2 regions of the Paenibacillus sp. GYB006 genome follow, and region 1 is predicted to be linked to the other one. Evidence: predicted binding sites of a transcription regulator. Region 1 holds the regulator's gene; the other holds the start of a gene.

Region 1 (4,092 bases):
ACAGGTAAATCACTCGGATATTTGTTGCCTTCTATTTACCAAAGTGTAAAGCAGGAGACTAAGGTTACGGTAAGTACACACACCATAAACCTGCAGGAACAATTGCGTGAACGTGATCTTCCTCTGTTAACAAAAGTCGTTCCTTTTCCTTTTAAAGCAGCGATCTTCAAAGGTCGTGGTCATTATCTTTGTCTGCGTAAGTTTGAACAGAAGCTGAATAATAAAGAATTTGCTACACCCAAAGAAGATGTTTTTACTGCTGCTCAGATGCTCGTCTGGCTCACGCAAACAGAAACCGGAGATGATGAAGAACTAAACTTAAGCCACCGGGGAACAGATTTCTGGGAAACCGTGCAAAGCGAATCTGAATCCTGTTTAGGACGGAGCTGTCCGTGGTTCAAAAAATGTTTCTATCATCGTGCGCGTCATGAAGCGGGGATTGCAGATGTTGTGATTACCAATCACTCGAAACTGTTTACAGATGTGAAAGCCAGCCATCAACTGCTTCCAAGTTATGATTATCTAGTGATTGATGAAGCTCATCATCTAGAAGACGTAGCTGGTAAACATCTGGGGATGCATATGAAATATTTCTCAGTGGTCCATACTCTAACGAGACTGTTTAAGGATAGTCGTAACGGTCAATTTCCTGCACTTCGTCAACAAATCAATCAGTCAGGACATGAGAAATACGTGGAATGGACTTCAGCTATTGACGAGTTGTTCCCATTTGCTCTGGAAGCGAAGGAAGAATGGGATACACTGAGTGATATGTTATTTAAGCTGTTACCAGAGAGAATGGATGCTGCGCCGGGAGACTCAGGACAGTTTTCACTAAGACTGAAGCCGCAGGCGAAGCCAAAAGCATGGGACAAAATCTCAAAACATGAAAATCAGTTTTATGTCACAGTAGGCGAAATGGTGCGCAAAGCAGATAAGCTGCTTGGAGAAGTGAGAGAAGAACTAGACGATTATGCATCAGATAGTCTGATTACGGATATCACAGGTCTTGTCAGAGACTTAGCAGAGCTTAGGGATAATTTGAGACTCTTTATGCGGCTTGACGATACAGGCACCGTATACTGGCTTGAAGCAAGCGGTCAGTTTAGAAGTAAGTCCCTTCAGCTATACGCAGTTCCTGTCGATGTAAGTTCACATTTGAAGGAACTGTTTTTTGATAAAAAACACAGTGTGATTCTGACCTCTGCTACGTTATCTGTAGACAAGTCATTTCAGTTTATGATCGATCAGCTGGGACTATCGGAAGCGCAGGAAAAGGGCAGGCTTATGACGTCCTTGCTGCCATCGCCATTCAATTATAGGGATCAGGCACTTCTTGTCATTCCACGCGATTTTCCAAGCGTAAAAGGAAGTGTAGGGGATGATCACTTTGTAAGTATGCTTGTGACTTCACTTGCAGAGACAGCGAAGGCTACCAAAGGCAGGATGTTAGTGTTGTTTACATCCTATCGAATGCTGAGACAAGTGCATGAACCACTAAAAGAAGCACTTGCAGCTAGTGACATCACGGTGCTTGGACAAGGAGTAGATACAGGCAGCCGGACAAAACTTACTCGTCGGTTCCAAGAGGCTAAGGCTTCTGTTTTGCTCGGAACAAGCAGCTTCTGGGAAGGTGTAGATATTCCAGGAGAAGCTTTAACTTGCCTTGCGATCGTGCGACTGCCTTTCCAGCCGCCTAGCCATCCGGTGGTGGAAGCGAAAAGCGAACTTTTGGAAAAAGAAAAGAAAAATCCTTTTATGAAACTTTCTGTTCCGCAGGCAGTGATCCGGTTCAAACAAGGTTTCGGACGGCTCGTTCGTACAGCACAGGACAGAGGTATCGTTATCGTTTACGATACAAGGGTTATTGAATCTTATTATGGAAAGTACTTTTTGTACTCCTTGCCAGGTCCAAAAATGGAACATATGGTTACGGAGAAGATGGTTCCAAGGATTAGTGAATGGCTGATGGAACATGAAACGAATAATGAAACAGACGGAACATAAGAAATTGTGTTTTGATGTAAGGGGGAGTTAACATTGAAGTCGGATAAAATTTCAGAGGCAGTCGTTCGTCGGCTGCCCGTATATCTGCGTTATCTGCAGGAGTTATACAAAAGAGAAGTTACAACGGTATCATCTCAAGAACTCGGGCTTAAACTGGATCTAAATCCAGCTCAAATCCGTAAAGATTTAGCTTATTTTGGCGATTTTGGACGGAAGGGAATCGGATATGACGTCGCTTATCTTATTGATAAAATCCGTCAAATTCTCAAAATTGATCAAGTCATCAATGTTGCCCTCGTCGGGGCAGGTAATCTCGGTCAAGCTTTATCTAACTATAACCGCTATGTAAAAGACAATATGAAGATTGTTGCCGTATTTGACTCCTATGATAAAAAAATTGGAACGATGATTAATACACTTACGGTACAGCCAATGGAAGAGTTACAGGATACAGTGAAAGAACGGAATATCCGGATTGGGATCATTACGGTGCCTGATTTTGAAGCTCAGCGTGTAGCGGATTGCATGGTTGAAGCAGGTATAGAGGCTATACTTAATTTTGCACCGATTATTATTAAAGCTCCGCCGCATATTCGGATTCATACGGCCGATTTCACAACAGATCTATTAAGCCTTGCTTATTATCTGGAAAGCGAAGAAGGAAAGGAAGAAACAGAAGATGAAAAGTCATAAATGGCTTATTAAGAATGGACAATTTGCAGTTAGTGATCCAGAATGGCGAATCGTTAAAGGTTATATGCTTGTGGAGAATGATAAGATTGTCTACATAGGCGAGAAACTCCCTGAGGGTGAAGAAGAAACGACCGTTTTTGACGGGAATAATCTACTCTTTATTCCTGGTCTAATCAATACGCACGGTCACGCTGCAATGTCTCTTCTGCGAGGTTATGGGGATGATCTTGCACTCCAAATTTGGCTTCAAGAAAAAATGTGGCCAATGGAAGAGAAGTTCACGGCAGACGATGTATACTGGGGAGCGTCCTTGTCGATCCTTGAGATGATTAAAGGGGGGACAACCGCTTTTCTTGACATGTATGATCAGATGAATCAAGTGGCTAAGGTAGTAGAGGAGTCGGGAATACGTGCAAGCCTGATGCGCGGTGTAATTGGATTCGGTTCAGATGAACTGCGAGCTTCTAAACTTGCGGAAGCGACTTCTTTTGCTAAGGAATGGAACGGACAAGCGAGTGGCAGAATTACCACGATGCTGTCTCCTCATGCACCGTACACATGTGGTCCTGAGTTTATTGAAAAATTTGTTCAGGCAGCACATGACTTGGACCTGCCGCTTCATACACACATGTCTGAGACAAAGGCAGAGGTAGAACAGAACGTGAAAGATTATGGGCTCCGTCCGGTTGCTCACTTAGAGAAATTGGGCTTCTTCTCACGTCCATCCCTCGTGGCGCATGCGGTTCATTTAACTGACGAAGAAATTGAAATTCTTGCTAAATATAATGTTGCTGTAGCTCACAATCCAGGAAGCAACTTGAAACTTGCCAGCGGTGTAGCTCGAGTTCCGGATCTATTAAAAGCTGGGGTTGTTGTATCGTTAGCAACGGATGGACCTGCAAGCAATAATAATCTGGACATGTTTGAAGAGATGCGTCTGGCTGCCCTTATCCATAAAGGAGTCTCTGGTGATCCAACGGCTGTTCCAGCGACAGAAGCTCTTCGCATGGGAACGGAATATGGAGCAAAATCGATCTATGTTGAAGACACGGGGACGCTTGCAGTAGGCAAGAAAGCAGATTTTATAGCGATTGATTTAGATCAGGCGCACTTTTTGCCGTATTCAGATTTGATCTCTCATGTTGTATACTCGGCAAGTGCTAAAGACGTAAAACATGTTTGGGTGGATGGCAAACAGTTGTTAAAAGATGGTGAAGCTCTTACTTTAGATGAAGAACGTATTAAGCGAGAAGCAGAATCTGCATTTAAAGGACTGAAAGCCCGCTAACGGACCAAGGGTGAGAAGGGAGTCCCGCCTTGAGAAGGAATCGAAAAAAATGGATATACATTAGTATTCTTACCGTATTACTAATTTTATTTGGGATTTATCAA
Region 2 (4,092 bases), on a different contig from region 1:
GTATGGTACTGTCCTCCCCATTTATGGGCAAGGGAATGGTTAATTCCAAGGAATGCATTTGCAAACGCCATACCTGCAATGGTCGACGCATTATGCATTTTTTCTCTAGCCAGTTTATCCCCGGTAAGTGCAGATGCTTCGAGATATTCAAATACAAGCTGGATGGCTTTAATTGCAAGTCCGTCTGTATAGTCATTCGCCATTACTGATACATATGCTTCAATTGCATGGGTAAGTACATCCATTCCTGTATCAGCAACTGCTGTTTTAGGCAAACTATAAACGAACTCAGGATCTACAATTGCTACATCAGGCGTAAGCTCATAATCAGCCAGCGGATATTTCGTGTTGCCATTGTTCTTGTCGGTAATAACCGCAAACGAAGTAACTTCAGAACCCGTACCCGAAGTGGTTGGGATTGCAACAAATTGTGCTTTTTGTCCCAGACGCGGATATTTGTAAATCCGTTTACGAATATCCATGAATTTTTGTTTTAAGTTGTGGAAACTTGTATCTGGGTACTCGTAGAACAGCCACATTGCTTTAGCAGCATCCATTGGCGAACCTCCGCCAAGAGCAATAATACAGTCAGGTTGGAATTGATTCATTAGCTCCGTACCGCGTTCTACTGTTGTTGTCGATGGATCTGGCTCTACATCAGAGAATACTTCAATGGCAACAGGCACACGGCGCTGACGAAGGTAATGTTCTACTTTTTCCACATAACCGAGTTTTACCATCATTGGGTCAGTAACGATGAGAATACGGGAAATGTCCGGCATTTTGGCAAGATATTGAGTAGCACCTTTTTCAAAGTACACTTTGTTTGGAACTTTAAACCATTGCATATTCACAGTTCTCCGCGCCACCCTTTTTACGTTAATTAGATTGACTGCTGTCACATTAGAAGAGGTCGAGTTACGACCATACGATCCGCAGCCGAGGGTAAGGGAAGGAATATTAGAATTGTAAATATCACCAATGGCCCCATGCGTCGAAGGCGAATTTACCAGAATACGGCATGTTGGCAGACGATCTGCAAAACGATTAATCACATCATCATTATTGGAATGAATAACCGAAGAGTGACCCATTCCGCCAAAAGCAACGATTTCAGCTGCACGTTCAATCCCTTGTTCTGCTGTTTTTACTTTGTAGCAAGCAAGTACCGGGCTAAGTTTTTCTGCGGAAAGCGGGAATTTCGGACCTACACCGTCAATTTCTGCAATCAGGATTTTTGTTCCTTCTGGTACATGGATTCCACACATTTGAGCAATCTTCACAGCAGACTGTCCTACAATTTTTGGATTGACAGCGCATTTGTCAGCCATAATAGCTCCTGCTGTAAGTTTCGCTGTTTCTTCTTTAGATACAAAATAACATCCATTGTCGATTAACAATTTTTTCACTTCATTATATACCGGCTCTTCAATGATGACAGCTTGTTCAGATGCACAGATCATTCCGTTATCAAAAGATTTAGACAAGATCAGATCATTCACCGCTTGTTTCAGGTCAGCTGTTTTTTCAATGAAGCAAGGAACGTTACCAGGTCCTACACCAAGTGCTGGTTTACCACAGCTATATGCTGCTTTTACCATAGCACCGCCGCCTGTAGCAAGAATGAGCGCAATATCTGGGTGATTCATCAGTTCGTTTGTTTTTTCCATAGAAGGTGCTTCAATCCACTGGATACAATCTGCTGGTGCTCCTTCTTTGATCGCTGCGTCTCTTAAGATGCGTGCTGCTTCACGGCTGCAATTTTGTGCAGATGGATGGAAACCAAAAATAATCGGATTACGTGTTTTGATAGCAATAAGTGCTTTAAACATCGTAGTGGAAGTCGGATTTGTTACAGGTGTAATCCCCATAATTACGCCGACAGGTTCAGCAATCTTTTGGCAGTTTTCAAATTCGTTGTCTTCAATGACACCGACTGTTTTATCGTATTTAATTCCGTTATAGATATATTCTGTAGCGAAAATATTTTTAATAATTTTGTCTTCATAAACACCGCGTCCTGTTTCTTCTACAGCGAGTTTAGCCAGGTGCATGTGTTTGTCTAAACCTGCAAGTGCCATTGCCTGAACAATGCGGTCGATTGCAGCTTGATCTAGTTCCATAAATGATTCGAGAGCTTTCTTTCCTTTTAGTACGATTTCATTAATGTAATCCTTGGCAGTTACTCCCTTTGTTACTTCTTCTTTATTAACAGCCATGTGATTCATCCTCCTACCAAAATGTCTATATATTTTGTTTCTCTCTTTCTACGAGATCATAGTATCATAATAAAAATATAAAGTTTGTGATTATTTTCACATATTTTGTGAATGTCTTCACAAAGTTTACGGGTACGCCTTTCAGTAGTGAAATGAATCACAAAGTTTAGAATTTCGTCACAGTTTCCCTCTCTTCAAGGCCCAAAAATCATATTCATAAGTATATACTTGAGGTATTCAAAGACTTAAATCACATTAACAAATGACTGTTCTCATGTTAAGGAACTTATTTACGATAAAAGCTAGGGGGAAATCATGATGACTTATACAAATGTATTAGAAAAGACCGAAGGAAATACCAGTTGTTTTTCCAAGGAAAATTTGAACCGCCTTTTTGACTCCATGAAGGAACGAACTTTCCCCCAAGGATCTCATCTTTTCTGGGAAGGAGACACTGCAGATAAACTCTTCTATATAAAGAAGGGTCGGATTAAAGTCACTAAATCAACAGATGAAGGTAAAGAACTCATCATGTACATCCATCAAGATGGAGATATGACAGGTCATGCAGATCCCTTCTTCTCAAGTCGACACAGTTTCTCTGCAGAAGCGCTTGAGGAAAGTGAAGTTGGCATTATTGAAACCGCTGATCTTGAATTGTTAATTGGGTTATACGGTGACTTCGCAATTGACTTTATGAAATGGATGGGAATTTACCACCGTATTACACAGACTAAATTCCGTGATCTTATGATGTATGGTAAGCAAGGAGCTCTATGTTCTACACTGATTCGCCTCGGCAATACTTACGGTGAGCAACAAGCCGATGGAAGTATTCGCATTAATAAGAAATTGACGCACACTGACCTCTCTAACATGATTGGAGCTACAAGAGAAAGCGTAAACCGAATGCTCGGGGAGCTTCGAAAAAAAGGTTCTCTTGCTTATGAAGGTGGCTACATTATCATTAAAGAACTAAATTCTCTTCGTGAAATTTGCAGATGTGAACAATGCCCCATCGAAATTTGCCGTATTTAGAATAGAAAGAAGCCGGTTCCTCCCAGAGGAATCGGCTTCTTTCATTCTTCACACATTCTTTACGCGATTCTGTGTTTTACTAGATTTTCTCTACGATTTCAATCCGCACTTCATCACCTGGATCTAAAACCATATCAAGTCCATGTTCAGCAAGTTCCTTGTTATTCACCTTCATCATCCACTTCTCCGATATTCGAGGGGTATAACCACTTATAGATTGAAGATGCTTCTTATTATCGGACAACTGCACAGAATCTGTACTCATTAGTAGATCTCTAACCGTGAGCGTGGGATCATACAGCCTTGCTATTGTAAATCGTAATTCCGGATTATTTGATCCGCCACTTAACTCCAGAGTAACCCCTGATCCACCCGTTTGGCTCATATCTATAGGTGTCGCAGGTACTACGGACAGTTTGAGTGAATCTTTGTCTTTTATGGATTGTCCCCACATATCAGCACTGATTTCTTTATTGTTTTTCTCCACCTTCCACTGTAACGTATCATCAAGTACAGTAGATCCGACCGAAATAATCTGATTTGACTCCTTCGATAGATTCGCTACACGGTCCAGCGCTTCATAAACCGTCATACCTTCATCATAACGTAAATGCAAGGATTGATTCATAGACGGTATAAAAAATCCACCTTCCACAATCATGTTCACCTCACCTGGTGTTCCTTCCTCGGCTCCACCTACGTCTTCATTCCATGCACTGCAACCCGAAACCAACATAACGAGCACGACCAGAATGATAGATGGGATTGTAATTGGATTTCGCACTTTCATGCTATCACCACCTTACTTTTTTTGGCCTCAGTCTATGAGCAATTG

The links. Region 1 encodes Rex, which represses fermentation and respiration genes when NADH is low (regulators of the CRP and FNR family bind a similar motif). Its sites were predicted from a motif close to TTGTGAAATATTTCACAA; they were not measured.
Region 2: the regulator Rex is predicted to act here: its motif matches at 2,325-2,342, upstream of adhE (bifunctional acetaldehyde-CoA/alcohol dehydrogenase).

The regions. Positions count from the first base shown of each region.
Region 1 covers NZ_JARBDA010000002.1:15,767-19,858, forward strand. Annotated here, with positions in the region: gene dinG (ATP-dependent DNA helicase DinG) at 1-2,007, shown strand, start outside; gene PV403_RS05550 (redox-sensing transcriptional repressor Rex) at 2,041-2,700, shown strand; gene PV403_RS05555 (amidohydrolase) at 2,687-3,988, shown strand; gene PV403_RS05560 (cell wall elongation regulator TseB-like domain-containing protein) at 4,018-4,092, shown strand, end outside.
Region 2 covers NZ_JARBDA010000007.1:83,429-87,520, forward strand. Annotated here, with positions in the region: gene adhE (bifunctional acetaldehyde-CoA/alcohol dehydrogenase) at 1-2,219, opposite strand, end outside; gene PV403_RS16635 (Crp/Fnr family transcriptional regulator) at 2,535-3,257, shown strand; gene PV403_RS16640 (hypothetical protein) at 3,337-4,047, opposite strand.